DNA from 4 places in the Kitasatospora sp. NPDC004240 genome. Region 3 is predicted to be linked to each of the others. Evidence: predicted binding sites of a transcription regulator. Region 3 holds the regulator's gene; each other region holds the start of a gene.

What was found. Region 3 encodes HrcA, which represses chaperone genes, less so after heat shock. Its sites were predicted from a motif close to TTNGCACTCNGNNNNNCNGAGTGCNAA; they were not measured.
Region 1: groL (chaperonin GroEL) is a predicted target of HrcA. The motif match lies at 3,613-3,639, and genes of this name have one in related genera.
Region 2: groES (co-chaperone GroES) is a predicted target of HrcA. The motif match lies at 4,086-4,112, and genes of this name have one in related genera.
Region 4: ACWEQL_RS31265 (FmdB family zinc ribbon protein) is a predicted target of HrcA. The motif match lies at 4,893-4,919, and genes of this name have one in related genera.

The regions. Positions count from the first base shown of each region.
Region 1 is NZ_JBSGFD010000049.1:1,761-9,286, reverse strand. It holds gene ACWEQL_RS15755 (hypothetical protein) at 1-11, opposite strand, end outside; gene ACWEQL_RS15750 (PadR family transcriptional regulator) at 8-385, opposite strand; gene ACWEQL_RS15745 (HD domain-containing protein) at 500-1,204, shown strand; gene ACWEQL_RS15740 (hypothetical protein) at 1,279-1,638, opposite strand; gene groL (chaperonin GroEL) at 1,833-3,455, opposite strand; gene ACWEQL_RS15730 (cold-shock protein) at 3,893-4,096, opposite strand; gene ACWEQL_RS15725 (MoaD/ThiS family protein) at 4,780-5,058, opposite strand; gene thrC (threonine synthase) at 5,103-6,386, opposite strand; SAM riboswitch class I at 6,404-6,537, opposite strand; gene ACWEQL_RS15715 (glucosyl-3-phosphoglycerate synthase) at 6,698-7,526, shown strand, end outside.
Region 2 is NZ_JBSGFD010000186.1:898-8,423, reverse strand. It holds gene ACWEQL_RS34000 (WhiB family transcriptional regulator) at 354-680, shown strand; gene ACWEQL_RS33995 (LysR family transcriptional regulator) at 753-1,757, opposite strand; gene groL (chaperonin GroEL) at 1,890-3,521, opposite strand; gene groES (co-chaperone GroES) at 3,638-3,943, opposite strand; gene ACWEQL_RS33980 (THUMP-like domain-containing protein) at 4,204-5,406, shown strand; gene ACWEQL_RS33975 (polysaccharide deacetylase family protein) at 5,457-6,359, opposite strand; gene ACWEQL_RS33970 (hypothetical protein) at 6,463-6,726, opposite strand; gene tsaD (tRNA (adenosine(37)-N6)-threonylcarbamoyltransferase complex transferase subunit TsaD) at 6,723-7,526, opposite strand, start outside.
Region 3 is NZ_JBSGFD010000017.1:55,236-62,761, forward strand. It holds gene ACWEQL_RS07500 (16S rRNA (uracil(1498)-N(3))-methyltransferase) at 1-206, opposite strand, end outside; gene dnaJ (molecular chaperone DnaJ) at 294-1,433, opposite strand; gene hrcA (heat-inducible transcriptional repressor HrcA) at 1,509-2,543, opposite strand; gene htpX (zinc metalloprotease HtpX) at 2,799-3,716, shown strand; gene pspAB (PspA-associated protein PspAB) at 3,755-4,336, shown strand; gene ACWEQL_RS07525 (DUF2785 domain-containing protein) at 4,470-5,249, shown strand; gene ACWEQL_RS07530 (DUF3097 domain-containing protein) at 5,270-6,106, shown strand; gene ACWEQL_RS07535 (Uma2 family endonuclease) at 6,097-6,654, opposite strand; gene hemW (radical SAM family heme chaperone HemW) at 6,696-7,526, opposite strand, start outside.
Region 4 is NZ_JBSGFD010000153.1:10,722-18,247, reverse strand. It holds gene ACWEQL_RS31295 (glycosyltransferase family 39 protein) at 1-41, opposite strand, end outside; tRNA gene ACWEQL_RS31290 (tRNA-Arg) at 411-483, shown strand; gene ACWEQL_RS31285 (phosphatase PAP2 family protein) at 568-1,518, opposite strand; gene ACWEQL_RS31280 (sigma-70 family RNA polymerase sigma factor) at 2,035-3,006, shown strand; gene ACWEQL_RS31275 (hypothetical protein) at 3,230-3,517, shown strand; gene mscL (large conductance mechanosensitive channel protein MscL) at 3,582-4,001, opposite strand; gene ACWEQL_RS31265 (FmdB family zinc ribbon protein) at 4,570-4,881, opposite strand; gene ACWEQL_RS31260 (MFS transporter) at 5,030-6,439, opposite strand; gene ACWEQL_RS31255 (potassium/proton antiporter) at 6,850-7,526, opposite strand, start outside.

The sequences.
Region 1 (7,526 bases), on a different contig from region 3:
ACCTCGATCACGCGAAGGCCCCCCTGGTCCTCGTGGTCCCCGAGGTACGCGTCGCCCTCGGGGTGGAGCCGGCCGAGAGCCGCCGTTCGGCCTCGGCCGCGACGATCCGCAGCCGCTCGGCCTCCCCGGCCAGGGCCTCACGGCCACCCTCGGTCAGCGCGTAGGTACGCCGGGCCCGGCCGTCGACGATCTCCTCGGCGGCGACCTCGATCAGGCCCTGCTGGAGCAGCCGGTCAAGCGCCCCGTAGAGGGTTCCGGTCCGCATCCTGACCCGGCCGCCGGAGATCTCGGCGATCTCCTGGATGAGCGCGTAGCCGTGTCTGGGCGCATCGGCCAGTGCGGTGAGAAGGAGCAGCGTCGGCTCCTGCATGGCACGTTCAGTCATGCGTCTATATATATCGTCCAACGGCATATCCAGTCCACAGGAACCGCCGAACCACCGCAAGGAGATCGCGGAGGTCCCGGGAAACCCTTCGGCCCCGCACAGCAGAATGTCGCCATGCCGACCTCCGCCGACCACCCCGACACGCCGGACAGCCCCGCTGCCACCGCCCCCGCCATCGCCCCAACCGACCCCGCCGACCTCCTCGACGCCTGGACCGCCCTGCTCCGCCGCTGCGGCGCCCGCGTCGACCCCGAGCCGTACGGCCGCGAGCTGCTGCGACGCTGGTCCGAGCCGCAGCGCCACTACCACACCACCGCCCACCTGCGGGCGGTGCTCGGTCACGTCGACACGCTCGCCGGGCACGCCGAGGCCCCGGACGCCGTCCGGCTGGCCGCCTGGTTCCACGACGCCGTCTACCGCCCGGACCGCTCCGAGAACGAGGAGCGCAGCGCCGCCCTCGCCGAACGGGCCCTCGCCGAGGCAGGCCTCCCCGGCACCCTGGTCGCCGAGGTCGCCCGGCTGGTCCTGCTCACCGTCACCCACCACCCCGAGCCCGGCGACCGGGACGGCGAGGTGCTCTGCGACGCCGACCTGGCCGTGCTCGGGGGCACCCCGGAGGCGTACGGCGCGTACGCGGCCGCCGTGCGCGCCGAGTACGCCTTCGTGCCGGAGCCGGACTTCCGCGCCGGGCGCGCGGCGGTGCTGCGCCAGCTGCTCGCGCTCCCCGCGCTGTACCGCACGCCCACCGCCCTGGCCCGTTTCGACGGCCCCGCCCGTACCAACCTCGCGGCCGAACTCGCCCGGCTGGAATCCGCCTGACGACGAACGCCCCCGCCCCGAACGGGGCGGGGGCGGGGGCGGGCGCGGGCAGGGCGCCGGACCGACCGACGGGGCTACGTCAGCTGCCCGACCGGCGCCACGACCTTGCCCTCCTTGCCGCAGACCCAGTGCGGCTCCGGGCCCAGCTCGGGCTCCACGCTCAGCGCGTGCGGGTCACCGTCGGCCGTGCAGGCGGCGCACAGCGGCCAGCGGCCGTGCGACTCCAGCAGCGCGTCCTGGACGTCCTGGGCGACCAGCCCGAGCACGTACTCGGTGCCGTCCGGCCACTGCTCCAGCCACCAGCGCCGATGCGTCACGGCCTGCTCGACCAGCGACACCACGGCGGCGTCCGCCGCGTCCCGGGCGGTCAGGTCCGCGAGGATCAGCGCCCTCGCGTTGTGCAGGGCGGTCTCGATGTCGTCGTCAGCAGCCATCCGCCCATTCTCCCAAACCCCGCACCACCCGCCCCCACGGCCGGAGCCACGGCCCCCACCGCCGAAGCCCCACCCCCAGGAGCACCCAAGCCCCGGGGCCCCCTCCGGGGCCACCCCGGAAACGCCGCACGGGCGGCTCCCCGGAGGGAACCGCCCGTGCGATCGGAGACTCGTCCGATCCCGTGGAAGCGGGATCAGAAGTCCATGTCACCGCCCGGCATGCCGCCGCCGGCGGCCGCGGCGGCCTTCTCCGGCTTGTCGGCGATGACGGCCTCGGTGGTGAGGAACAGCGCCGCGATGGAGGCGGCGTTCTGCAGCGCGGAGCGAGTGACCTTGGCCGGGTCGATGATGCCCTCGGCGACCAGGTCGACGTACTCGTTGGTGGCGGCGTTCAGGCCGTGACCGGCGGGGAGGTTGCGCACCTTCTCCACCACGACGCCACCCTCCAGGCCGGCGTTGGTCGCGATCTGCTTGATCGGGGCCTCCAGCGCGACCTTGACGATGTTGGCACCGGTGGCCTCGTCGCCGTCCAGCTCCAGCTTGTCGAAGGCGACACCGGCCTGCAGCAGCGCGACGCCACCACCGGCGACGATGCCCTCCTCGACGGCGGCCTTCGCGTTGCGGACGGCGTCCTCGATGCGGTGCTTGCGCTCCTTGAGCTCCACCTCGGTGGCCGCGCCGGCCTTGATGACGGCCACGCCGCCGGCCAGCTTGGCGAGGCGCTCCTGGAGCTTCTCGCGGTCGTAGTCCGAGTCGCTGTTCTCGATCTCGGCGCGGATCTGGTTCACGCGGCCGGCGACCTGGTCGCTGTCGCCGCCACCGTCGACGATGGTGGTCTCGTCCTTGGTGATGACCACCTTGCGGGCGGTGCCCAGCAGGTCGACGCCGGCGTTCTCCAGCTTGAGGCCGACCTCCTCGGAGATCACGGTGCCACCGGTGAGGATGGCGATGTCGCCGAGCATGGCCTTGCGGCGGTCGCCGAAGCCCGGGGCCTTGACGGCGACGGACTTGAAGGTGCCGCGGATCTTGTTCACGACCAGGGTCGACAGGGCCTCGCCCTCGACGTCCTCGGCGATGATGACGAGCGGCTTGCCGCTCTGCATGACCTTCTCCAGCAGCGGCAGCAGGTCCTTGACCGAGCCGATCTTGGAGTTGGCGATGAGGATGTACGGGTCCTCGAAGGTCGCCTCCATGCGCTCCAGGTCGGTCGCGAAGTAGGCGGAGATGTAGCCCTTGTCGAAGCGCATGCCCTCGGTGAGCTCGAGCTCCAGACCGAAGGTGTTGCTCTCCTCGACGGTGATGACGCCTTCCTTGCCGACCTTGTCCATGGCCTCGGCGATGAGCTCGCCGATCTGGGTGTCGGCGGCCGAGATGGAGGCGGTGGAGGCGATCTGCTCCTTGGTCTCCACGTCCTTGGCCTGGGCCAGCAGCTGGTCCGAGACGGCGGCGACGGCCTTCTCGATACCGCGCTTCAGGGCCATCGGGTTGGCGCCGGCGGCGACGTTGCGCAGACCCTCGCGGACGAGCGCCTGGGCGAGCACGGTGGCGGTGGTGGTGCCGTCACCCGCGACGTCGTCCGTCTTCTTGGCGACCTCCTTGACGAGCTCCGCACCGATCTTCTCGTACGGGTCCTCGAGCTCGATCTCCTTGGCGATGGAGACACCGTCGTTGGTGATCGTGGGGGCGCCCCACTTCTTCTCCAGCACGACGTTGCGACCCTTGGGGCCGAGCGTGACCTTCACTGCGTCGGCGAGCTGGTTCATGCCACGCTCAAGGCCGCGGCGAGCTTCCTCATCAAAGGCGATGATCTTGGCCATCTGAAGTGGTCCTCCGGGACACGGTCGACTGCTCGGACCAAGGGGTGCCCGCGACGGACGGCCCTGGTGTGCGGGGGTCCATTCCCCTACCGCTCCCTGGGGCCTCACCGACCCGGTCCGCTTATCACTCTCAAGCTGTGAGTGCTAACGCCAATGATTAGCACTCTGGGGTGGCGAGTGCAAGCCCAATCGGCGATCCCGCGAGCCGCGCCCGCCCCTCCACGGAGGCCCTCCCGCCCCGCCGCGGAGGCCCTCCCGCCCCGCCGCGCGACCGTCGACGGGGCCCGCGCCGGGCGCCTCCCCGACACCGCGCGGGCCCGGGGGCGGAGGCACCCCGGACACGCCGACGGGCCCGTACGCCGATACGTACGGGCCCGTCGCGAAGCGAGAGGTCCACCAGCCGGTGGGCCGAGCCGAACTCCTGGAGCCGGAAGGTTTCAGACCGCCGCGCGGACCATGTCCGCCTGCGGGCCCTTCTGTCCCTGAGAGATCTCGAACTCGACCCGCTGGCCCTCCTCAAGGGTGCGGTAGCCGTCCATCTGGATCGCGCTGTAGTGGACGAAGACGTCCGCACCACCGTCGACCGCGATGAAGCCGTAGCCCTTCTCCGCGTTGAACCACTTGACGGTGCCCTGAGCCATTCCGAACTCCCCTAGTGCTGTGCTGGCCCTTCACGCGCCCGCAGGTCTGCGGGCCCGGGTCTGGTTGAGGCCGGCCCGGGGAACCCCCCCTGAGCGCAGCCCTGCACACCGCGATCCCCGGCCGGGCCCCGGACGGACTCCGGTGAACGGGTGATTGCGTCGACCGCGGCTGAATGTATCCGGATAGACGCCCTCTGCAACAGGCCCAGCCGATACGAATTCGCTCGGTCCATCAAGGGACAGGTCGGGCCAGAACCGGGTGAACTCGGCATTCCGTCCCGGACATGGCGGGCGAATTACCCAAATCCCCTCATGAATTCTGACATCCGCCTGACATGATTCACGGCTTCGGGGCGGACGCGGGTCTCGCCCGCCGGACGGGGCGGGGGCGCCCCGTTCCCCTCCGGGCGAAACTCTACTCCGACCGGGGCGACTAAAAATTCACGCCGCAATACGACGAGCCGCCTTCACGTCCGGAGAGTGCAATTCCGGACGTGAAGACGGCTCAACAGGTCAAACAGGTCGAACGGAACCGAACCGGCCGAATGCACCGGGCCGGCGGACCGCATCGATCAGGCCAATCGGAGCGACCGGCCGGTCAGGCCGGTCGAGCCGGCCGGACAACGAGGTCGACCGGGCCGAGAGGGCCGACCCGGCCGAGAGGCCCGACCGTCACCGGGGCCTCAGCAGCCGCCGGCCACCGCCGGGATGATCGAGACGCCGGCGCCGTCCTTGATCTCCGTGGCCAGGCCCTCGGCGAAGCGCACGTCGTCGTCGTTGACGTACACGTTCACGAAGCGGCGCAGCTTGCCGGTGTCGTCCAGGAGGCGGGCGGCGATGCCCGCGTGGTTCTTCTCCAGGTCGGCGATGACCTCACCGAGGGTGGCGCCCTCGGCGGTCACCTCGGCGGCGCCGCCGGTGTAGGTGCGCAGGATGGTGGGGATGCGGACGTTGGCGCTCATGGCGGTGGCTCTCCTAGCTGGGGGGCGGAGCGGGGCGGGGAAGGTCAGACGGAGGCGAGGCCGGCGGCCCGGAAGGACTCCAGCGACGGCCGGATGACGGTGGTCATGCCGGCGTCGGAGACGGCGTCCAGGGTCTTCAGGCCGTCGCCGGTGTTGATCGCGACGGTCTCCTTGGCCGGGTCCAGCTGACCGGTCTCGACGAGCTTCTTCAGCACGCCGACGGTGACCCCGCCCGCGGTCTCGGCGAAGACGCCCTCGGTGCGGGCCAGCAGCTTGATCGCGGCCACCACCTCGGCGTCGGTGACGTCCTCGACCGCGCCGCCGGTGCGGCGGGCGATGTCCAGCACGTACGGGCCATCGGCCGGGTTGCCGATCGCCAGCGACTTGGCGATGGTGTCCGGCTTGACCGGCCGGATCACGTCGTGGCCGGCCTTGAACGCGGCCGAGACCGGGGAGCAGCCGGCGGCCTGGGCGCCGAAGATCCTGTACGGGCGGTCCTCGACCAGGCCGAGCTTGATGAGCTCCTGCAGACCCTTGTCGATCTTGGTGAGCTGGGAGCCCGAGGCGATCGGGATGACGATCTGCTCCGGCAGCCGCCAGCCGAGCTGCTCGCAGATCTCGTACGCCAGCGTCTTGGAGCCCTCGCCGTAGTACGGGCGGAGGTTGACGTTGACGAAGCCCCAGCCCTCGCCGGCCGGGTCGCCGATCAGCTCGGAGCAGAAGCGGTTCACGTCGTCGTAGTTGCCGTCGATGCCGACCAGCTGACCGCCGTAGACGCCGGCCATGACGACCTTGCCCTGCTCCAGGTCGTGCGGGATGAAGACGCAGGACTTGAAGCCGGCCCGGGCGGCGGCCGCGCCCACCGCGCCGGCCAGGTTGCCGGTGGAGGAGCAGGAGAGCGTGGTGAAGCCGAAGGCCCGCGCCGCCTCGATCGCGCAGGCGACCACGCGGTCCTTGAACGAGTGGGTCGGGTTGCCGGAGTCGTCCTTGATGTGCAGCTGGGCGGTGAAGCCGAGCTCGCGGCCCAGGTTGTCCGCCTTCACCAGCGGGGTCCACCCGGGGTTCAGGTTGGGCTTCGAGGCGACGTCGGCCGGGACGGGCAGCAGCGGGGCGTAGCGCCAGATGGAGGCCGGACCGGACTCGATCCGCTTGCGCAGCTCCTCGGCGGCCTCGCTCCCGAAGTCGTACGCGATCTCCAGCGGACCGAAGCACTCCAGACAGGCGAAGCTGGGGCCGAGCGGGAACCGGGTGCCGCACTCGCGACAGGACAGCGCGGCGGCGGGGCCGAGGTCAACGGTGCTGACGGGTGCGGCAGTGTCGATAGCCATGATGGCGGAGGCCTCTCTCCTCATCTTCCCCGTGACGCGGGCGCGCCACGGGCCGGAATTGGCACCTGTCCCGCCGGGGCCTGTACGACAGCCGCGCGAGAAGGTTGCCGGGACGTCAACGGGCCGTTCCCTCAGTCCCTCTGGATGAGCTCTGTGAAGTTGTGGTCCTGCTCAGCGGTGACCCCGGCGTGCGAAGGTCCGACCGCTGTACGAAGACTGTATCCGAAGGCGTCAATGCCGAAAGGGACCGTCCGCCACGCGAGATGGACCGTTTCACCCGAGCAGAGTCAGCGATCCTCAGGAGTGTGCCCGTGCCCGCCGAACCGACACCCGAGCTCCTCCCGGAGGTGGCGTCCTGGCTGCGCCGCCGCTCCTGGAGCGCGGCCGACCGTCCGGTGCGCACCCTGCTGGACGCCAAGCGGGCGGCCGGCCGCGCCGGCACCGTCAGCGTGGTCCTGCCCGCCCTGGACGAGGAGGCCACGGTCGGCGACATCGTCCGCACCATCCGGCGCGAGCTGATGGAGCGCCTGCCGCTGGTCGACGAGCTGGTGGTGGTCGACTCGGGTTCGGCGGACGGCACCGCCGCCGCGGCCGCCGGCGCCGGGGCCCGGGTGGTGCGCCGCGACGACATCCTGCCGCGGCTGCCCGCCGCCCCCGGCAAGGGCGAGGTGCTCTGGCGCTCGCTGCTGGTCACCCGTGGCGAGATCGTCTGCTTCGTCGACGCCGACCTGCGCGAGTTCGACCCCGCCTTCGTCTCGGGCATCGTCGGCCCGCTGCTCACCGATCCCGGGATCCAGCTGGTCAAGGCCATGTACGACCGGCCGCTGGAGGTGACATCGAGCGGCTCCGCCGCGGGGGAGGGCACGGTCATCCCGTCGGGCGGCGGCCGGGTGACCGAACTGGTCGCCCGCCCCCTGCTCAACCTCCACTGGCCGGAACTCGCCGGTTTCGTCCAGCCGCTCGGGGGCGAGTACGCGGCCCGCCGCTCGCTGCTGGAGCGGCTGCCGTTCCCCACCGGCTACGGCGTCGAGCTCGGCCTGCTCGTGGACGCGCTGGAGACCGCCGGTCTGGACGCCCTCGCCCAGGTCGACGTCGGGGTCCGCCACCACCGCCACCAGGACGGCCAGGCGCTCGGACGGA
Region 2 (7,526 bases), on a different contig from region 3:
CACTGTACGTGGCCAACCCATTACCGATCAGCCGCATCGCGGTGCACGCGCCGCACTTTTGTGCAGCTCGCGCGCGGTGGGCGCGCGACCCGCACGCCGGTGCGGGGCCGCACGCGCCGTCGGCCACCCGATTGCCACGCCCGGGCCTGCGGAGAACCATGCCCCACTTTGCCCGTTTTTATAGCTTTCGTATGGTCATTGACTGTTGTGCCACTCTGTGGGTGACTTGTCCATGGAGTTGCCGTAAGTCATATTTCCAGGTGTCCACACCAGCGCATCGAAGCCCCGCCGTAGCCGACGGTCCCGCCGCCGGCCGACGGCCCGCGCCGACGAGCTTCTGAAGGGAATGAGCCATGGCAGATTTCTCCCGCCTCCCCGGCCCCAACGCGGATCTCTGGGACTGGCAGCTCTCCGCCGCCTGCCGCGGAGTGGACAGCTCGCTCTTCTTCCACCCGGAGGGTGAGCGCGGGGCCGCCCGCAGCTCGCGCGAGGCGAGCGCCAAGGAGGTCTGCATGCGCTGCCCGGTGCGCACGGAGTGCGCCGCGCACGCGCTCGCGGTCCGGGAGCCGTACGGGGTCTGGGGAGGACTCACCGAGGACGAGCGCGAGGAGATGATGGGCCGCTCGCGCAACCGCATGGTCGAGGTGCCGCTGGCGATGCCGCCCAGCCTGCAGCGCTGATCACCCGCCGCGCCCGCCGTGGAGAAACGTTTCTTCGCGGCGCTTCACGCCGCCCGCGGGGCTGAACCCGACTCAGCGCTCCGCGGCCGCCCCCGCCAGCCGTTCCAGCATCAGCGCCACCGCCGGCACCTCGGCGAGGTCCGGGAGGGTCAGCGCGACCACCTGCCGCACCGCCGGCGCCCCCGAGGCGGTCCGCAGCGGCACCGCCGACACGCCGTCAGGCCGTACCGAGGACAGGGCCAGGCCCGGCAGCACGGCCACCCCCAGCCCGGCCGCCACCAGGCCGACCACCGCCGGGTAGTCGTCCGTCGCGAAGTCGATCCGGGGCTCGAAGCCCGCCCCCGCGCACAGCTCCACCAGGTGCCCCCGGCACTGCGGACACCCCGCGATCCACTGCTCCCCCGCCAGCTCGGCCAGCCCCACCGGCACGCCGTCGCCGCGCCCCGCCCGCGGGTGCGCGGCCGGCAGCAGGGCCACCAGCGGGTCGTCCAGCAGCGGGGTGGCCACCAGATCGGACCAGTCGGTGACCGCCGTCAGCTGCTGGGCCTCCAGGTTGGCCTCCGCCCGCGCCTCGCGCGGGGTGCCGTGCCCGGGCACCGGCAGCGCGGCGGCGCCCGCCGAGCCCGGGTAGCGGAAGGCCAGCGCGACCTCGCACTCCCCGCCGCGCAGCATCGCCAGCGACTCCGGCGGCTCGGCCTCGACCAGCGACACGCGGACCCCCGGATGGCTGTCCCGCAGCCGGGCGACGGCCGGCGGCACCAGGGTGGAGCTCGCGGTCGGGAAGGACACCAGCCGCACCCGTCCGGCCCGCAGCCCGGCGATCGCCGCGACCTCCTCCTCGGCGGCGCAGAGCCCGGCCAGGATCCCGGTGGCGTGCTTGAGCAGCACCCGTCCGGCCTCGCTCAGCTGCATCCCGCGGCCCGAGCGGACCACCAGCGGGGTGTCCACGGACTTCTCCAGGGCCTTCATCTGCTGGCTGACGGCGGGCTGGGTGCAGCCCAGTTCCCGGGCCGCGGCGGAGAAGGAGCCGGTGCGGGCGACCGCACGCAGGACGCGCAGATGGCGGGCCTCGATCATGCCTCAGTTATAAGGCAATCTTTGCGTAGCGCAAAATTCCACTGATGGTTGAAGACTGGAGCACCGCCCCACGCCGGAGGCCCGGCCGCGCCCCCGAGGGGTGCGGCCGGGCCTCCGGTCAGCCGTTCGGCGTCAGTGCGAGTGGCCGTGACCGTGGGAGTGGCCGTGACCGTTGTCGGCCTCCTCCTCCTTCTTCTCCACCACGAGGGTCTCGGTGGTGAGCAGCAGGGAGGCGATCGAGGCCGCGTTCTCCAGGGCGGAGCGGGTGACCTTGACCGGGTCGATGACGCCGGCCTTCACCAGGTCGCCGTACTCGCCGGTGGCGGCGTTGTAGCCCTGGCCGAGCTCCAGCTCCGAGACCTTGGAGGTGATGACGTAACCCTCCAGGCCGGCGTTCTGGGCGATCCAGCGCAGCGGCTCGTGCAGCGCCTTGCGGACGACCGCGACACCGGTCGCCTCGTCGCCCGAGAGGCCCAGGCCGCCGTCCAGCACCTTGGCGGCGTGGACCAGGGAGGCGCCACCGCCGGCGACGATGCCCTCCTCGACCGCGGCGCGGGTCGCCGAGATGGCGTCCTCCAGGCGGTGCTTGCGCTCCTTCAGCTCCACCTCGGTGGCGGCGCCGACCTTGATGACGCAGACGCCGCCGGCCAGCTTGGCCAGGCGCTCCTGCAGCTTCTCGCGGTCCCAGTCGGAGTCCGTGTTGGCGATCTCGCCCTTGATCTGGGCGACCCGGCCCGCGACGGCCTCGCTGTCACCGGCGCCGTCGACGATGGTGGTCTCGTCCTTGGTGATGGTCACGCGGCGGGCGGTGCCCAGCACGTCCAGACCGGCCTGGTCGAGCTTGAGGCCGACCTCCTCGGAGATGACCGTGCCGCCGGTCAGGACGGCCAGGTCGGCGAGGATCGCCTTGCGGCGGTCACCGAAGCCCGGGGCCTTGACGGCGACCGCGTTGAAGGTGCCGCGGATCTTGTTCACCACGAGGGTGGACAGCGCCTCGCCGTCGACGTCCTCGGCGATGATCAGCAGCGGCTTGGAGGCGCCGCCCTGCAGGATCTTCTCCAGCAGCGGGAGCAGCTCCTGGATGGAGGAGATCTTGCCCTGGTTGATCAGGATGTACGGGTCCTCCAGGACCGCCTCCTGACGCTCCGCGTCGGTCACGAAGTACGGCGACAGGTAGCCCTTGTCGAACTGCATGCCCTCGGTGAAGTCCAGCTCCACGCCGAAGGTGTTCGACTCCTCGACGGTGATGACACCGTCCTTGCCGACCTTGTCGATCGCCTCGGCGATCAGCTCGCCGACCTGCGAGTCCTGGGCGCTGAGGGCGGCGACGGCGGAGATGTCGTCCTTGCCCTCCACCTCGCGGGCGACCGACAGCAGGTGCTCGGAGACGGCGGCGACGGCCTTGTCGATGCCCTTCTTCAGGGCGGCCGGGCCGGCGCCGGCGGCGACGTTGCGCAGACCCTCGTTCACCAGGGCCTGGGCCAGCACGGTGGCGGTGGTGGTGCCGTCACCCGCGACGTCGTTGGTCTTGGTGGCGACCTCCTTGACGAGCTGCGCGCCAAGGTTCTCGTACGGGTCGTCCAGCTCGACCTCACGGGCGATGGTGACACCGTCGTTGGTGATGGTCGGGGCGCCGAACTTCTTGTCGATGACGACGTTGCGGCCCTTGGGGCCGATGGTCACCTTGACGGTGTCGGCCAGCTTGTTGACACCGCGCTCCAGCGAGCGGCGGGCGTCCTCGTCGAACTGCAGGATCTTCGCCATGTTCCCTATTCCCTCGGGGCTGCGGCCGGCACGACGGCCGCCGAACTACGTGAACCAACAACCACGCCCCGGGCCCCTGTCACTCGGGACACGGATCCGGGGCGGGCTGGAACGACTTACTTCTCGATGATGGCGAGAACGTCGCGCGCCGAGAGGACCAGGTACTCCTCGCCCTGGTACTTCACCTCGGTGCCGCCGTACTTCGAGTACAGGACGATGTCACCGACGGCGACGTCGAGCGGCAGACGCTGGCCGTCCTCGAAGCGGCCCGGGCCGACGGCCAGGACGACGCCCTCCTGGGGCTTCTCCTTGGCGGTGTCCGGGATAACCAGGCCGGAGGCCGTGGTGGTCTCGGCGTCGAGCGGCTGGACCACGATGCGGTCCTCGAGCGGCTTGATGGCAACCTTGCTGCTGGTGGTCACGTCCGAGCTCCCCTTCGGAGATTACGGGGTTTTCTAACGGGTAGGTGGCGAACCTGCGGGCCTGCCGTCGCGGGGGTCAGACACACGTCTTCGCGTTAGCACTCCCACCGTGGGGAGTGCCAAGGACGACCATAGGCCGGTGTTAGCACTCAGTCAACCAGAGTGCCAACGGAGCCGTCCGGCGTTTCGGATCCCGGACGCCCGCGCCGCCCCCGCCGGACGCCCGCGCGGACCCCCGCCGCACGACCGCGCCCCGCGCCCTGAGCGGGGAGAATGGCCCCGTGGAGACCGACACCCTGCAGCCCCTGCTGACCCCCGAGGGCCAAGCCCTCCTCGCCGAACTGCGCGAGTTCACCCCCGAGGAGGAGCTCGCGCTGGCCACCCGGCTGCGCCGCGGGCACCCGGCCGAGCTGGTCTCCGCCGCCTTCGGGCAGGCCAGGCTGCGCCAGCGGGCCCGCGCGAAGTTCGGCGCGGACGCCGACCTGATGTACTTCACGCCCAACGGCGTCGAGCAGTCCACCCGCCGCGAGGTCGCCGAGTGGCGCGCCCGCCGCTTCGCCGCACTCGGCGTCCGGCGGCTGGCGGACCTCTGCTGCGGGATCGGCGGGGACGTCCTGGCGCTGGCCCGGGCCGGCATCGAGGTGCTGGCCGTGGACCGCGACCCGGCCGCCTGCGCCGCCGTCGCCGCGAACGCCGCCGCGCTGGGCCTGGCCGACCTGGTCGAGGTGCGCTGCGCGGACGTCGCCGAGGTGGACGTCACCGGCTACGACGCGGTGTTCACCGACCCGGCCCGGCGCACCGCGCGCGGCCGGGTGTTCGACCCGGAGGCGTACACCCCGCCGCTGTCCTGGGCGATCGAGGCGGGCCGGCGCACCCCCGTCGGCGCGCTCAAGGTGGCCCCGGGCATCCCCCACGAGGCCGTACCGGCGGACGCCGAGGCCGAGTGGGTCTCCGACCACGGCGACGTCAAGGAGGCCGTGCTCTGGTTCGGCACGAAGGCCGGCCACCCGCACCGCGCCACCCTGCTGCCGCACGGCGACTCGCTCACCGGCGGCACCCTGCCCGACCCACCGGCCGGGCCGGTCGGGCGCTACCTGTACGAGCCGGACGGCGCGGTGATCCGCGCCCACCTGGTCGCCGAGGTCGCCGAGCGGGTGAACGGCCGGCTGATCGACCCGAAGATCGCCTACCTGACCTCCGACGAGCTGGTCGCCACGCCGTACGCGCACGCCTTCGAGCTGACCGACGTGCTGCCGTTCAACATCAAGAAGCTGAAGGCGCTGCTGCGCGAGCGGGCGGTCGGCACGGTGGTGATCAAGAAGCGCGGGATGGCGATCACCCCCGAGGAGCTCCGCCGCCAGCTGCGGCCCGGCGGGCCGAACAGCACCACGGTGATCCTCAGCCGCACCGACCACGGCCCGCTGATGATGCTCGGCCGGCCGGTGACGCGTCCTCAGGACTGAGGCGGGCCCGTCCGGCTCAGCCCTGAGGCGGGCCCGTCCGGGGACGACGCTCAGGGGGCCTGGACGTAGTCCTCCAGCCGGGCCACCGAGAAGCCCTGCTCCTGGATACGGGCGAGCAGTTCGCCGAACATCTGCGTCATCGTCTCGCCCTTGAGGTCCTTCGGGCCCCGGAAGTGCGCGAGCACGATGTCACCGGGCTTCAGCTTCCGGTCGGCCGCCTGGTACTGCATGTCGTGGATCTGCATCGACTCGCGCCACAGCACGATCGCCCGCGGCCCGCACTGCTGCACGGTGGTGTTGAGCTGCGGTGTGTGCGCGCCGTCCCCGTACGGCGGGCGGAACAGCAGCGGCGCGGTGCCGTACTGCTGGGTCAGCGCGGCCTGGGCGTCGCAGACCTCGGCCCGCTGCTTCTCCGGGGAGACCCTGCTGAGCTGGGCGTGGTCGGAGGTGTGGTTGTGGACGTGGTTGCCGAGCGCCTGCAGCTTCTTGAAGTAGCCGTAGTCGTCCTTGACGATGTCCCGGGTCAGGAACATCGACACCGGCACCTTGAGGTCGGTCAGCATCTCGACGAACCGCGGGTCCTTCTCGGCGCCGTCGTCGATGGTGATGAAGACGACCCTGTCCGGGGTGGGGACGTCGCTGAACACCGGCACCGGGCCGGTCCGGGCCAGCTTGACCGGCTTGTCGGCGGGCGCGGGCGGGGCCGGCGGCAGCGGCTTGAGGTTCCACTTCGCCCAGGCGGCCGCGTCGGCCGCCGGGGCGGAGGGCGCCCCCGGGGCGGTGGTGGGCGCGGGCGCCGGCGCCGGGCCGCCCGCCGTGGCGGCGGTCGCGGCGGCCGTGGACGGCCCGGCGGACCCGCCGCCCCCGTCCCCGCCGCACCCGGTGACGGTCGCCAGCAGGGCCAGTACCCCCGCCGCGCACGCCCTCGTCCTGCCCCGCCCGTACGTCCCCACCGCGCCGTGCCCCCCGCTCCCGTTGCGTCGCCTCTCAGCTATGCACGGTAACGGTCAGGTGTTCGGTTCCCGGACGGCGGCCCCGGGGCCCGTCCGGCCGGCCCTACTCCACGTGCTCGCTGGTGAACGACCACCGGTGCACCGGACGGCCGAGCAGCCCGGCGGGGGGCTCGGGCACCGGTACGGGCTCGCCGGACCACCAGGTGATCAGCAGCACCCGCTCCCCCGGCGCCGCGAACAGCTCGGTGCGCTCCAGCCCGGCCGAGCCGCGCAGCCCGGGCAGCGCGACCCCGCGCACCCAGGCCGACAGCTCGGCGGCCCGCCCGTCCGCGGCCCGGGCCTCCCACATCGCCGCGGTGGTGGTCACCCCCGGCCGCCGGTCAGCGCGTCGTACGCCTGCCCGTGGAAGTCCGTGTGCGGGACGTGGACGTCGGTGACGGGCAGCGAGGAGTCCGCCGACAGGTCGAAGGAGGACGGCGCACGGTCGCGCCAGACCATCTCGGAGCCGAGCGCGGCGACCATCGCGCCGTTGTCGGTGCACAGGCCCGGACGCGGCACCCGCAACCGGATGCCCGCCCGGTCGCAGCGCTGCTGGGCCATCTCGCGCAGCCGCGAGTTGGCCGCCACCCCGCCGCCGATCATCAGGTGGTCGACGCCGTTGTCCTTGCACGCCTTGACGGCCTTGCGGGTGAGCACGTCGGTCACCGCCTCCTGGAAGGACGCGGCCACGTCGGCGATCGGCACCTCCTCGCCGGCCCGCCGCTTGGCCTCCACCCAGCGGGCGACGGCGGTCTTCAGGCCGGAGAAGGAGAAGTCGTACTCCGGGTCCTTGGGGCCGCTCAGGCCGCGCGGGAAGGCGATCGCCTTCCGGTCGCCCTCGCGGGCGGTGCGGTCGACCACCGGGCCGCCGGGGAAGCCCAGGCCGAGCACCCGGGCGACCTTGTCGAAGGCCTCGCCGGCCGCGTCGTCGATGGTCGCGCCGAGCGGGCGCACATCGGTGGTGATGTCCTCGCTGAGCAGCAGCGAGGAGTGGCCGCCGGAGACCAGCAGCGCCATCGTCGGGGAGGGCAGCCGTCCGTGCTCCAGCTGGTCCACGCAGATGTGCGAGGCGAGGTGGTTGACCCCGTACAGCGGCTTGTCCAGCGCCCACGCGTACGCCTTGGCGGC
Region 3 (7,526 bases):
ACCTCGACGGCGTCCTTGCCGTGCACGGCCGCCACGAGGCCGTCCACGCCCAGCCCGTGCCCGTCCGCGAGGGTGACCGCCTCGCCCTGCTCCAGCCGCTTCACGGCGGCCGCGTGGCGCCCCTCCGGGCCGTCCAGGCGGATCACCGCGCCGGGGGCGGCGGTGGCGATCCGCTCGGTCTCGACGACGAACACGGGCGCGGTCATGGGGTTCCTCGGGGGCTGGTCGGGCGGTGGAACGACGGCGCCCGGCCACCCCGCGGGTCGCGGGGGCGCCGGGCGCCGCGGGGGCCGTCAGCGGCCGTTGAAGGCGTCCTTCAGGCGGGAGAACAGGCCCTGCTGGCCCGGCGCGAACTGGCCGGCCGGCCGCTCCTCGCCGCGCAGCACCGCGAGCCGGCGCAGCAGCTCCTCCTGCTCGGGGTCGAGCTTGGTGGGCGTCTGCACCTCGACGTGCACTATCAGGTCGCCCCGGCCGCCGCCGCGCAGGTGGGTGATGCCCCGGCCGTGCAGCGGGATCGACTGGCCGGACTGGGTGCCGGGCCGGATGTCGACCTCCTCCAGGCCGTCCAGGGTCTGCAGCGGCACCTGGGTGCCGAGCGCGGCCGCCGTCATCGGGATGGTGACCGTGCAGTGCAGGTCGTCGCCGCGGCGCTGGAAGACGGTGTGGGTGGTCTCGGCGATCTCGACGTACAGGTCGCCGGCCGGGCCGCCGCCGGGGCCGACCTCGCCCTCGCCGGCCAGCTGGATGCGGGTGCCGTTGTCGACACCGGCCGGGATCTTGACGGTCAGGGTGCGGCGGGCGCGGACCCGGCCGTCGCCGGCGCACTCCGGGCACGGGGTCGGCACCACGGTGCCGAAGCCCTGGCACTGCGGGCAGGGGCGGGAGGTCATGACCTGGCCCAGGAAGGACCGGGTGACCTGGGAGACCTCGCCCTTGCCGCGGCACATGTCACAGGTCTGCGCGGAGGTGCCGGGCGCGGCGCCCTCGCCGCTGCAGGTGGTGCAGGTGACGGCGGTGTCGACCTGGAGTTCCTTGGTGGTGCCGAAGGCGGCCTCCTCCAGGGTCACCTCCAGGCGGATCATGGCGTCCTGGCCGCGCCGGGTGCGCGAGCGCGGCCCGCGCTGGCCGGAGGCGGCGCCGAAGAAGGCGTCCATGATGTCGGAGAAGCCGAAGCCCGCCGCGCCCGCTCCGAAGCCCGCGCCCGCGCCGCCGTTGGGCGACAGCGGGTCCCCGCCGAGGTCGTAGACCTGGCGCTTCTGCGGGTCGGAGAGCACCTCGTAGGCGGCGTTGATCTCCTTGAACCGCTCCTGCGTCTTCGGGTCCGGGTTGACGTCCGGGTGCAGTTCGCGTGCCAGGCGCCGGAACGCCTTCTTGATCTCGTCCTGCCCCGCATCCCGTCGGACGCCGAGTACCGCGTAGTAGTCCGTGGCCACCAAATGCTCCGCTTGTTCCGCCTGTAGAAGTGCTTGCGACTGGTACCACCGCCGGAGGACCGGCGGCAGCGGTTCCTACGACTCGGCCAGGATCTGGCCCACGTACCGTGCCACCGCTCGCACCGCCCCCATTGTGCCCGGATAGTCCATCCGGGTCGGACCGATCACTCCCAGTTTGGCCACACTCTCGTCGCCCGAACCGTAGCCGACGGACACGACCGACGTGGAATTCAGCCCCTCGTAGGCGATCTCCCGGCCGATCCGGACCGTCATCCCGGCGTCCGCCGTCTCACCCAGGAGGCGGAGCAGGACGACCTGTTCCTCCAGTGCCTCCAGCACGGGCTGGATGGTGAGCGGGAAGTCGTGCCCGAAGCGGGTCAGGTTGGCCGTGCCGGCCAGCATGATCCGCTCCTCGTTCTGTTCGGCGAGCGCCTCGAAGAGCGTCGCCAGCACGGTGGTGACGGTCGGCCGGTCGGCCGCCTCGAACGCCGCCGGCAGCTCCTCCAGCAGGCCTGGCACCTCCGGCAGCCGCCGGCCGACGGCGCGCGTGTTGATCCGCGAGCGCAGGTCCGCGAGGACCGTCTCGCCGACCGTGCCCGGGCAGTCCACCATCCGCTGCTCGACCCGGCCGGTGTTGGTGATCAGGACCAGCATCACCTTGGCCGGGGCCAGCGTGACCAGCTCGATGTGCCGCACGGTCGAGCGCGACAGCGAGGGGTACTGGACCACGGCGACCTGCCGGGTCAGCTGCGCGAGCAGCCGCACCGTACGGGCCACCACGTCGTCCAGGTCGACCGCGCCGTCCAGGAAGTGCCGGATCGCCCGGCGTTCCGGCGCGCTCATCGGCTTGATCTCGGCCAGCTTGTCGACGAACAGGCGGTACCCCTTGTCGGTGGGGATGCGCCCGGCGCTGGTGTGCGGCTGGTGGATGTAGCCGTCCTCCTCCAGGGCCGCCATGTCGTTGCGGACGGTCGCCGGGGAGACGCCGAGGTTGTGCCGCTCCACCAGGGCCTTGGAGCCCACCGGCTCCTCGGTGCCCACGTAGTCCTGGACGATGGCGCGCAGCACCGCGAGCTTGCGGTCGTCCAGCGGACGGACCTCACCGGCCATGGGGCACGCACCTCCGTCTTCGCACGTTGTCCGTTATGACATGTTGCGGGCCGTTCTGGGAGGCCCCGGACTTGGCACTCGGGACAGCCGAGTGCCAGAACCGTACCTGCCAGTGTAAGGCCCGGGTCCGACGGCAGGAACGGCCCGTCCAGGGTGATCCTGCCCGCATCGCCAGGGTGACCGCACGCCGTCACTGCGCGCGACGGCGGCCCCGGTGGCAGCATCGGAAGCGGGACGGCGAACGGAGGAGCAGCGATGTCGACCTCGGGCCCGCACACCCGTTTCGCGCCCGACCGCGGACTCACCGGCCGGATGGTCGGGACCATGTTCGTGATCGGGCTGCTGTACGTCGGATTCACCGGCCTGCTGATCGCGCTGCTGCGCGGCGCCTGGCCCCTGGTACTGCTGGTCTCCGGCGGACTCTTCGTGGCGCAGTTCTGGTTCAGCGACCGGATCACCGAGAAGGCGATGGGCGCCCACCGGGTCACCCCCGAGCAGTACCCGCAGCTGCACGGCGCCGTCGACCGGCTCTGCGCGCTCGCCGACATGCCCAAGCCGCGGGTCGCGGTCGCGAACAACGACATGCCGAACGCCTTCGCGACCGGCCGCAACCCGCAGAACGCCGTGGTCTGCGTCACCACCGGACTGCTGCGCCGGCTGGAGCCCGAGGAGCTGGAGGGCGTGCTCGCCCACGAGCTGTCGCACGTCGCCCACCGGGACGTCGCGGTGATGACGGTCGCCGGCTTCCTCGGGGTGCTGGCCGGCGCGATGACCCGGATCGCCATGTACGGCGGCTTCCTCGGCGGCCGCAACAGCAACGACTCCAACGCGGCCGTCGTGGCGCTGGTCGTCCCGCTGGTGTCGATCGTGGTGTACGCGCTGAGCTTCCTGCTCACCCGGCTGCTCTCGCGCTACCGGGAGCTGGCCGCCGACCGCGCCGCCGCCCAGCTCACCGGACGGCCCAGCGCGCTCGCCTCCGCGCTGACCAAGGTCACCGGGCAGATCGCCCGGATCCCCACCGAGGACCTGCGCAGGGCGCAGCCGTACAACGCCTTCTACTTCGCCCCGGCGCTGAGCGGCCGCGAGAGCGCCGCCCGGCTGCTGGCCACCCACCCGCCGCTGGAGCGGCGGCTGGAGCAGCTGGCCCGGATCTCCGACGAGCTCGGCCACTGACCGGGCCGCCCCGCCCCTCCCGGGAAGGCAGGACCACCGTGGGACTCCTGGACGCCCTGTTCGGCCGCAGCAAGCCCGTCCGGCCCGACCTCGACCAGTTGTTCGGCATCCCCTCCGCCGCGCTCACCCTGGAGGCCGGGACCGGCTTCCGGCCGACCGGGCTGGGCTCGGTCTGCTTCGCCAGCGTCGAGGGCGGGGCGTTCGACGAGGTCGAACGGCAGGTCCGGGCGCTGCTGGACGCCGACACCGACCGCGGCGGGGTGCCGGTGGAGGCCTCCCGGGACGACTACGGCTACTCCTGGCTGCTCGCCCGGCACACCCCCGAGGAGCTGCCGGACCTGGTCAACGACCTGCACGCGGTCAACAGCGAGCTGGAGGCCAACGGCTTCGGCCCGCAGCTGCTCTGTTCCCTGGTCGGCTTCCGCGACGACCGGGGGCGCTCGCTCGCGCTGGTCTACCTGTACAAGCGCGGCACGTTCTACCCGATGTGCAAACGGCCCGGCCGGGAGAAGCGGGACAACCCGCTGGAGATCGAGATCTCCCACCTGCTCAGGAACGACCTCCGCGTCGAGTCGGACCTGTCCCGCTGGTTCCCGGTCTGGGGCGCCCCGGGGATGTGAGCCGCCCGCCGGCCGGCGAGTGACCGGCGAGTGACCGGCGGATGATCCGGCACATGCTCCGGCGCGTGATCCGGCGCGTGATCCGGCGGGTAATTCGGTGGCCCCGGGCCGCCGCGGGCCCTAGGGTCCGCCCGTGATCAACTGGACCGAGATCGAGGCCGCCGAGCCCACCCCCGCGCTGCTGGACGAGGTGAGCGCCGCACTGCGCTCCCCCGACCCGGAGATCCGCGACCTGCTCGCCTACGAGCAGCTGTGCCGCTGGGTGCCCCGGCTGGCGCCGTCCGAGCTGGAGCGCCTCGGCGACGCGATGGCCGCGCGCCTCTCGGACCCGGAGATCCAGGCCCGCACCTTCGCCCCGCTGGTCCTCGCCGAGATCGCCGACGCCGGCGTCTGGCAGCCGCGGTGGCTGGACGCCTTCGCCCGCTGGTACCCCGCCGAGACCGACCTGCGCGGCTGGCACCCGGAGCTCGGCTGGCTGCACGCCGTCGCGCACGGCGCCGACCTGCTGGCCGCCCTCGGCCGCAGCCCGCTGACGGCCGACCCGGGGCCGCTGCTGGCGCTGGCCGCGGCCCGGCTGACGGCGCCCACCGACCACGTCTGGGACGCCCTGGAGGACGACCGCCTCGGCCGGGCGGTCGCCGTGGTCCTCACCCGCCCCGGTCTGACCGAGGAGCAGGCGCTGGCCTGGCTCGACCCGATCGCCGCCCAGCCGCCGCGCCGGCCCTCCGCCGCGACCCCCGGCGTCCCCGCGAACGTCTCCAACACCCTGCGCACCCTGCGGATGGTGTCCGTGCTCGCCGACCGCGGCGTGCGCGCGGTCCGCGGCGGCGAGGCCCTGCCGGTCCGCCACTCCGAGGCCCTGCGCGCCCGGATCGCCGAGGTCCTGGTGGTCAACTCGCCGTTCACGGGCTGACGGCTCGTAGACTCCGTGGAATGCGCAGCCGCCCGTACGGACCCGACCTGACCCCGCCGTGGAAGCGACAGGGGCCCGCCCCGGAGGTGCCCGCCGAGCGGGACCTGGTGGTCGAGGAGGCGGCGACCGGCTTCTGCGGGGCGGTGGTGCGCTGCGAGAAGACCGCCGAGGGGTTCACCGTCACCCTGGAGGACCGTTTCGGCAGGCACCGGGTCTTCCCGATGACCCCGCGCGGCTTCCTGCTGGAGGGCCGGGTGGTCACCCTGGTCCGTCCCGCCGCGCCGGCCCCCGCCCGGGGCCCCGGCCGGACGGCCTCCGGCTCGGTCGCCGTCCCCGGCGCCCGGGCCCGGGTGGCCCGCGAGTCGCGCATCTACGTGGAGGGCCGGCACGACGCCGAGCTGGTCGAGCGGGTCTGGGGCGACGACCTGCGGATCGAGGGCGTGGTCGTCGAGTACCTGGAGGGCGTCGACGACCTGCCCGCGGTCGTCGCCGACTTCGCCCCCGGCCCCGGCCGCCGCCTCGGCGTCCTGGTCGACCACCTGCTCCCGGGCACCAAGGAGCAGCGCATCGCCGCCCGGGTGAGCGGCGAACACGTCCTGGTCGTCGGCCACCCGTACATCGACGTCTGGCAGGCCGTGAAGCCCTCCTCGGTCGGTATCCCCGCCTGGCCCGACGTGCCCCGCGGCGAGGACTTCAAGCTCGGCACCTGCCGCCGCCTCGGCTGGCCCGCCGACACCCCGGCCGCCTGGAAGCGCGTCCTCGCCTCGGTGGACTCCTGGAAGGACCTCGACCCGGCCCTGCTGGGCCGGGTCGAGGAACTGATCGACTTCGTGACCGCCCCGGACGGTCAGGCGTAGGTCTGGAACTCGCCGGTCTCCAGCGTGATCCCGAGGACGTCCAGCGGGACCGGGTCGCCGAACTTGGTGGTGCGCTTGGACCAGTACTCCGGCACACCCGACGCCGTATCGGTCCTGAGCTCCGCGAGGAGCAGGCACTCGCCCTTGATCGGGTCGACGACCAGATACGCCGGGACGCTGCCCTCGGCGTACATCTCCCGCTTGATCCGGTAGTCGCGGTCGACGCTGGTCCTGGACACCACCTCGACCACCAGGGCGACCGAGGGCGCGGGCAGCAGCCGGCCCTGCTCGGCGACCGCACCGCGTTCGAACACCACGAGGTCCGGTTGCGGCTCGCTGGCCTGGCCGGGGATGGCCAGATCCTGCGTGGTCAGCGCATGCCAGCGCTCGTACGGCGTCTGGTGCTGAATCGACCGGATGATGAGGTTGTGGACCATGTCCGGCCCGGCCATCATCACGATTTCCCCCCGAATGAGCTCGGCCTTGACTCCCTCCGGAACCTCCAGGTTCTGGAAGATCCCGGTCATCCGGTCATCGATGGCGGTCATCGCGCCCTCCCTCCGACGGCTGACACCCACGCTAACGAATCTCAGTCCACCAGGTCACGTACCACCGCGTCGGCCAGGAGGCGGCCCCGGAGGGTGAGGACGGCGCGGCCGCGCTCGTACGGGCCGGCGTCGAGGAGGCCGTCGTCCCGGTGCCGCCCGGCGGCCTCCAGGCCCCGGGCGGTGAGCAGGTCGAGGGGGATGCCCTCGGCGAGGCGCAGCTCCAGGAGGACGCGCTCGACGCGGCGGTCCTCGGGGTCGAGCACCTCGCGGGCCTGGGCGGGGGTGCGGGACTCGGCGAGGGCCCGCGCGTACGCGGCGGGGTGCTTGGCGTTCCACCAGCGGACGCCGCCGACGTGGCTGTGCGCCCCGGGGCCGGCGCCCCACCAGTCGGCGCCGGTCCAGTAGAGCTCGTTGTGGCGGCAGCGCGCGGCCTCGTCCGTGGCCCAGTTGGAGACCTCGTACCAGGAGTAGCCGGCCCGGGTGAGGGCCTCCTCGGCGATCAGGTAGCGGTCGGCGTGCACGTCGTCGTCGATCATCGGCAGCTCGCCGCGCTTGACGCGGGCGGCCAGCCGGGTGCCGTCCTCGACGATCAGCGAGTAGGCGGAGACGTGGTCGGGCCCGGCGCCGAGGGCGGCGTCCAGGGAGGCGCGCCAGTCGTCGTCGGACTCGCCGGGGGTGCCGTAGATGAGGTCCAGGTTGACGTGCTCGAAGCCGGCCGCGCGGGCCTCGGCGACGCAGGCCTCGGGCCGGCCGGGGGTGTGGTGGCGGTCGAGCAGCCGCAGCACGTGCGGACGGGCGCTCTGCATGCCGAAGGAGATCCGGGTGTAGCCGCCCTCGCGCAGCTCGGCGAGGTACGCCGGGTCGACGGACTC
Region 4 (7,526 bases), on a different contig from region 3:
CCGCCGACGACGGCCATCACCAGCGTCGGCCAGAGCCACACCTGCCGCCCCGGCCACCCCCGTCCCGGCTGCCCGCGTTCCGGCGGACGGGGGAGGGCCGGGCGCGGTGGTACGGCTGGAGTCATGTGCGTGGTGCCCGATCGGTGTGGTGCCTCGGTGCGGTGGTGCGCCGTCCTGTCGACGCAGTGATGCACACCCACCGGCCCTCCGGTGCCGCGGCGCGCCGGTGGGGACCGGATCAGGCCCAACGGTTCGCCCGGGCTGCCGGGTCAAGACTCTGACGTCCCGTCGGCACTCCGTCCGGCCGCCGCCCCCTCTCCCGACCCCAGCGCCTGCCCCACCCCTGATCCGGTACTCTGTGGATCGAGCGTCGGCCAGGCGCTCGCTGCCTTGTCGGGAGACAGGCCCCCGCCTCAGTAGCTCAGGGGATAGAGCACGGCTCTCCTAAAGCCGGTGTCGCAGGTTCGAATCCTGCCTGGGGCACGACAGCAGGGTGCCGCAGGCCCCCGCCCGGACGCCGGGCGGGGGCCTGCGGCGTTCGGGCCGGGTGTTCAGCGGACGCCAGGTTCAGCGGACGGGGCCGCCCGGGCGGTCGGGGACCTCCCCGAGGAGGCCGCCGGGGAAGCCTTCGCGGCCCGACCGTTCCAGGGGCGGCTCGGTGCGCGGGGGCTCGGCGCGGGGCGGTTCGGCGTAGGGCGGCTCGTCCGGCGGGACGTCGGTGTCCCCGTGGGTGGAGCCGGTACCGGCTCCGGGGAGCGGACCGGGGAACGGGGTGGCCGAGGGGACCAGGACGCGCTGGACCCGGGGCCGGGTGCGCCAGTTCACCCGACGCACGTCACGGGTGAGGGCGCCGGGGCGCCACAGCTCGATCGCCGTGGTCACCGTGCCGATCACCATGCCGGCGGCCAGCCAGCCGCCGAGGACGTCGCTGGGCCAGTGGACGCCGAGGGCGGTCCTGGTCCAGCCGATGGTGAGCACGACCAGCCCCGCCACCGCGCAGGCGGCGATGCGACCGGTGCGCCGGACCCGGGGCCAGAGCAGCCCGACCAGGACGGCGCAGGTGATCGCGGAGGCCATCGCGTGCCCGGACGGGAAGGCGGGGCCGCCGGCGTGCGAGACGGGGTCGGGGAAGCGCGGCCGAGGGCGGTCGAAGGCCAGCTTCAGCGCCCACTGGCCGCCCCAGCCGATCAGCGTCACCGCCGTGACCCAGCCCGCCAGCATCCGCGCACCGATCAGCCACAGCCAGAGGGCGGCCAGCCCGAGGGCGGTACGCATGGTGACGGTGCCGCCGATGTCGGAGAGGGTCTGAACGGCGGCGGTCCACGTGGCGCTGCCGCGGGCGTGCTCGTGCAGGCCGTCGATCCAGTGCTGGTCGAACCGGGCCAGCGGAGGCCAGTGGCTCTGCACCAGGGCCGCCAGGACGCCGAACAGAACGGCACAGCCGGCCGACAACACCGAGTACCGCAGCAGGCGTCGGTTACGCCGGGTGATGGCTGGCGCGCGGTTGGTCAGGTGCATGGCTGACACCTTCCCAGTGGACCGTGCCGATCGAGCGGTGGATCGATAGCGATTTGGCATCTTTTGTGCGGAGGACCTGCGGACGCCGGGAACGCGGGAGGCTGCCGCGGGGTTCTCCGTACGGCGGGTGGCCCGGGCGGGTTGGGCGCTTCTTCGTGCGGCCGGGCCCCGGGTCGGCCGGGAAAGCCGGCGCGCGGCGGCGGCCGGCCTCCCCCGTGCCCTCCCGCGCGACGGGGGGCGTCCCGCGCGAGAGAGGGGGCGCTCGGCGCGGCGGCGGCCGCCCGTCCGGAATCGATCGCGCGATCGGCACTTGAGGTGCACCGGCGGTCACCCTCCGTCCGGATCTCGTGCGAAAACCGGCAGGATACTGCATCGCTGGAAGAATCTGAGCGACTTGGGAATGTTGTCCGGAATCTGTTCGTTGGATCGTTACGTGTGAGCCCCCCCGGGGCCCGCACTTCTTGCCCTTTCCGGGCAGGCAGGCAGAGCTCGGCAACACCAGCAAAGGGAGCAAGCATGGCCACCCGTGCCGTCGTTCGCGACAGGGCCGACCGGACTCGCGCGGCCCGCCCGACCAACCTTGAGGCCGACCGTGACCTGGTCGGTATGTACCTCGACGAGATCGCCAGGACGCCCCTGCTCGATGCCGCCGAGGAGGTCGAGCTCTCACTGCGGATCGAGGCCGGTGTGTACGCCCAGCACCTGCTGGACGAGGGCGAGCTGCCCGAGGGCGTCCAGCGCGAGGAGCTGGAGGCGATAGCCGAGGACGCGGAGCGCGCCAAGGACGTCTTCATCCGTTCGAACCTCCGTCTCGTCGTGGCGGTCGCCCGTCGGTACCCCCGCAGCGGCCTGCCGCTGCTGGACCTCATCCAGGAGGGCAACGCGGGCCTGGTGCGGGCGGTCGAGAAGTTCGACTACGCCAAGGGTTTCAAGTTCTCCACCTATGCGACCTGGTGGATCCGGCAGGCGATCACCCGGTCGATCGCGGACCAGTCGCGCACCATCCGGCTGCCCGTGCACCTGGTCGAGGAGCTGGGCCGGATCCGGCGAGTCCAACGGGAGAAGTCCAAGGAGCTGGGCCGTGAGCCCGAGCCCGCCGAGATCGCGGCCGAGCTGGACACCACCGAGACGCGGATCAAGGACGTCCTGGACTGGGCACGGGACCCGGTCAGTCTCAACATGTCGGTCGACGACGAGGGCGAGACCCAGTTCGGCGATCTGGTCGAGGACACCGGCGCCACCTCTCCCGAGGACGCCGTGATGGTCATGCTCCGCCGGGAGGAGCTGGACGACCTGATCGGACGGCTGGACGACCGTACGGCTTCGATCATCCGGTCGCGGTACGGGATGGAGGACGGCCGCGAGCGCACCCTGACCGAGGTGGGCAAGCAGCACGGGCTGACGCGTGAGCGGATCCGCCAGATCGAGAAGCACGCGCTGGCGGAGCTGAAGAAGATCGCCGACCACGCCGGCTTCGAGGCGGCTTGACCGTCGCCGTGCGGGCCCCGGCGCGGATCACTCCGCCGCCGGGGCCCGCCGCGTGTTCCGGCGGTGCGGACGGGTGCTTCTAGGCTTGTGGCGACGGACTGGGACGAACGTGCTGTGGCGACGGACCGTGATGGACGGGCCGTGGTGATGCCTCCGGCGGTGATGGGCGGGACACGGGGGTTCCGGCGGCCGTCGGCGCCGGAGAAGGACAGAGGGAGCAGTGATGCGGGACGAGAACGCGGAGCCGGCGGCGGACGCCGTCACCCCGGACGCGGCGCCGGGCGCTACGCCTGAGCCGGTCCCGGGACGGGATCCGGGGCAGGACGCGGCCGAGGAGGCCCGACGGGCGGCCTCCGCCCGGAAGGCCCGGCTGATCTTCAAGGACCCGCTGGACCAGCAGTCCCGGGACGACACCGACGCCGGCTGGGGCGAGCGCCCGGGTACGGGCTCCGGGACCGGGCGGGGGCTGGACTGGTATCTGAGCCAGCGCCCGCCGCACCACGGGGACTGAACGCATCACGGGAACTGAACGCGCCCCCGGCGGGTGCAGCCGGGCCGGGCTCCGGGCCGGAGTCTCAGCGCTGCCCCGCCACCAGGGCGTCGCGGATCTCGGTGAGCAGGGTGACCTCCTTCTCCTCGGCCTCCACCTGGGTCTCGGCGAGGGTCTTGCGCTTGGCGGTGTAATGGTTCATGGGCAGGATCAGGCAGAAGTAGACGACGGCGGCGGTGATCACGAACTGCAGCACCGCGCTGAGCACGGAGCCCCAGAGGATGAAGATGCCGGACGTGACCTCCCCGGCCGCGTCCACCTCGCAGGGCCCCTTGAGGCAGGAGCTGTAGGAGGACAGGTCCTTCGCCCCGAAAAGGCCGACGATCGGATTGATCACGCCTCTGACGAAGGCGTTGATGATGTTGGTGAAGGCCGCACCGATGACTACGGCGACGGCGAGTTCGACGACGTTTCCACGCAGCAGGAATTCCTTGAAGCCCTTCATGCCGCGTGAACGACGAGGTGGCGGAACGGTTACGGGTGATCTTCGGCGGAGCCCGATTGACAACCCGTTCGATCGACACCGGCCGCCGCCGGCGGTGGCAGCCCCGCCCGCAGCGGCCCGGCCGTGAGTGCCACGGCGAGGACGAGCAGGCCCAGGGCGGCCACCGGCGGACGCCCTCGTACCGCCCGGCGGAGCCGGTGACGCAGGGTGCGGCCGGGCCGGATCGGTGGGAAGCGCGGGAGCTCATGACGCGGCGGCACGGAGTATCCGGGGGATCCGGGAGGCCTCGAATGCCCGGTGGATCCGTCGGATTCGGCGGAGGTGTGGGTCGTCATGGCGCACACTCTGCACCGGACCGGGGTGGGGGGAAATCCTCCTTCCCATTCCTGTGGAAAACCCGGCCCTGTGGATAACTTCGTACACTCACATGGCCTAACAGCGGCGCCCGGGCGGCCCGGTGAACGCGTCCGGGCCCGTGCGCGCCGGGGCCTGCGAACGCGAGAGGCCCGGTCCCGCGTTCAGACGCGGGACCGGGCCTCTCGAAGCCTGGCCGGACGGGCCGGAAGGGCTACTTCGCCGCCGCCGGGGCGGAGCTGGCGGCCGGGGCCGAGCTTCCGCCGGTGCCGCCGCCGCTCGTCGAGGGCGAGGAGGACGGGGTAGAGGTCGAGGACGACGAGCCCGCGCCCACCGAGCTGCTGGAGGACGAGCGGCTGTCGGTCCGGTAGAAGCCGGAGCCCTTGAAGACCACACCCACGGCCGAGAAGACCTTGCGGAGCTTCCCCTGGCAGTCGGGGCACGTGGTCAGCGCCTCGTCGGTGAACTTCTGCACCGCCTCCAGGCCGTTGCCGCACTCGGTGCACTGGTACTGGTACGTGGGCACTTGTCTTCCTCCTGGCACTCTCGCCTGATGAGTGCTAACGATGTTCAATGATGCGGCATTCCGCTGGAACAGTCCAGCGACTCAGGTGTGAGATGAGCCGGGAGCGGCAGCGGGGTCACCCCGCTACCCGCCCGTCCGCGGTGCCCCGTCAGCCCTTGGCCGCCCCGACCAGCTGCCCCGCTCCGGCCCGGGAGGACCCGGCGCCGGCCTCGACGCCCGCGTCGGCTTCGACACTCGCGGCGATCTCGACGCCCGCGCCCGTGAGCGCACCGGCCTCGGTGCCCGCGCCGGAGCCCGCCCCCGGTGCGACCAGCAGGTGCCGCAGCGCGATCAGCGCGACCAGGCCCAGCCCGGCGCCGGCCACCGGCACCAGGAACCCGGCCGAGGTCCCGAAGCCGTCGATCAGCTGCCCGGCCACCGTGGAGCCGGCCGCCAGGCCGAGGCCGATGGCCCCGGTCAGCCAGGTGAACGCCTCGGTCTTGGCGCCGTCGGCGACCAGCGTCTCGACCAGGGTGTACCCGGTGATCAGGGTGGGCGCGATGGCCAGGCCGCAGACCAGGCCGGCCGCGGCCAGCGCGGCCAGGTTCGGCATCGCCCACAGGGTGGAGCAGCCGACCACGAGGAGCGCGTAGCTGACGAGCATCCGCTGCCGGGCGGAGCGGCGCCAGGCGATCATGCCGTACAGCACGCCGGCCAGCATCGAGCCGCCGGCGAAGATCCCGTACACGATGCCGTTGGCCTCGGGCTGTCCGGCGGCCTTGGCGAAGGCGGTCACCGAGACCTGCATGGCGCCGAAGACGGTGCCGACGCCGAGGAAGGCGCCGGCGAGCAGTCGGACGCCGGGGGAGGCGAGTGCGGAGGCGCGGCGGGCGCCGGGCCGGTGCGGGTGGCGGGCCGGCGCGGTGCGCCGCTGGGCGGCGAAGGCGAGGCCGCCGACGACGGTGAGCGCCGCCTCCGCGATCAGGCCGGCGGAGGGGTTGACCGTGGTGGCGATGGCGGTGGCCAGCACCGGTCCGACCACGAAGGTGAACTCGTCGGTGACCGACTCGAAGGCGAACGCGGTGTTCAGCATCGGTGAGGAGGTGCCGTCCGGCGAGGTCAGCCTGGCGACCCAGCGGGCCCGGACCATGGCGCCGATCTGCGGGACGCTGGCACCGGCCGGGGCGGCGGCCAGGAACAGCGTCCAGACCGGGGCGTGGCCGAGCGCCAGGGCGATCAGCGCGCCGACCGACAGCGCGTGCACGGCGACGCTGGGCACCAGGACGGCGGCCTGGCCGTAGCGGTCGGCGAGCCGGCCGGTCTGCGGGCCGACGAAGGCCTGGGCGACGGCGGAGACCGCCGCGACCGCGCCGGCGGTGCCGTACGAGCCGTGGGTGTCCAGGACCAGCAGCACGATGCCCAGGCTCAGCATCGCGTACGGGAGCCGGGCTGCGAAGGCGGGCGCCAGGAACGTCCAGGCGCCGGGCGTGCTCAGCAGCGCGCCGTAGCCGACGCGCGCGGGGGCGTCCTGGGCCGGGGCCTGCTGGGCGTCGTTCTCGACCGTTCGGCGGGCCGTCACGGTCGGTCCTTCCTGCTGCCTGGTAGCGCAGAAGGGGCAAAGGGGTGGCCCCGACGGCGCCGAGAGTCGTCCTCTCGCGCGTCGACCGGGGTAGATACCGGGCCTGGCCGGCGAGGGTTGCCGTGGGCCGGGCCGCGGCCGCCGAACGGTCGCGCCAACTCTGCTTCAGACAGATGTTGGGGGTGTATCAACCATCATACTTATACGCGCGTAGATGTCGCGCTCGCCTCCACACTACAGGCAACTGTCAAAACTGTCCTGTCGATGCAAGGTGAACGGCGGATGACACCCGGCCAAGCCAAGCCCTGCCCGCCCGCCCGATCCGCCGAGACACCCGCCCGATCCGCCGAGACACCCGCCCGATCCGCCGAGACACCCGCCCGGCCCGCCGAGCCGTCCACCCGCCCGGATCACCCCGCGGCGCCCCCGGGTCGCCCGTCCCGCCCGTTGAGCCAGCCCGCCAGCTTGCCGCCCTTGTCCACGGCCCGCAGCCGCCGCTCCGCCGCCTCGCTGACCTCGTCCGTGGTGACCACCAGCAGCTCGTCGCCGCCGCGCAGCACGGTCGCCTTGTCCGGGACGAAGCTGTTGCCCTCCCGGACCACCAGGGTGACCGCCGCGCCGGACGGCAGCCGCAGCTCGCCGATCTCGACCCCGGACATCCGCGAGGTCGTCGAGAGCGCGACCGACAGCAGGTGGCCGTGCAGCTTCTCCAGCGGCGCCGACTCGATGCCGAGGTCCTGGCCCATCGAGCCCTCGGAGATCCTCAGCCACTTGGCGACCCACGGCAGGGTCGGGCCCTGGAGCAGGGTGAAGACGACGACCAGGATGAAGACGATGTTGAAGACCTCCTGGGCCTTCGGCGCCCCCGCCACCATCGGGATGGTGGCGAGCACGATCGGCACCGCCCCGCGCAGTCCGGCCCAGCTGAGCAGGGCCTGTTCGCGGGCGGGCAGCTTGAACGGCGTCAGGGTGAGCACCACCGAGAGCGGGCGGGCCACGAAGACCAGCACGGTGCCGATGACCAGCGCGGGCACCACGGCCGAGCCCATCGTCTCGGGCGTGCAGAGCAGTCCGAGCAGGACGAACA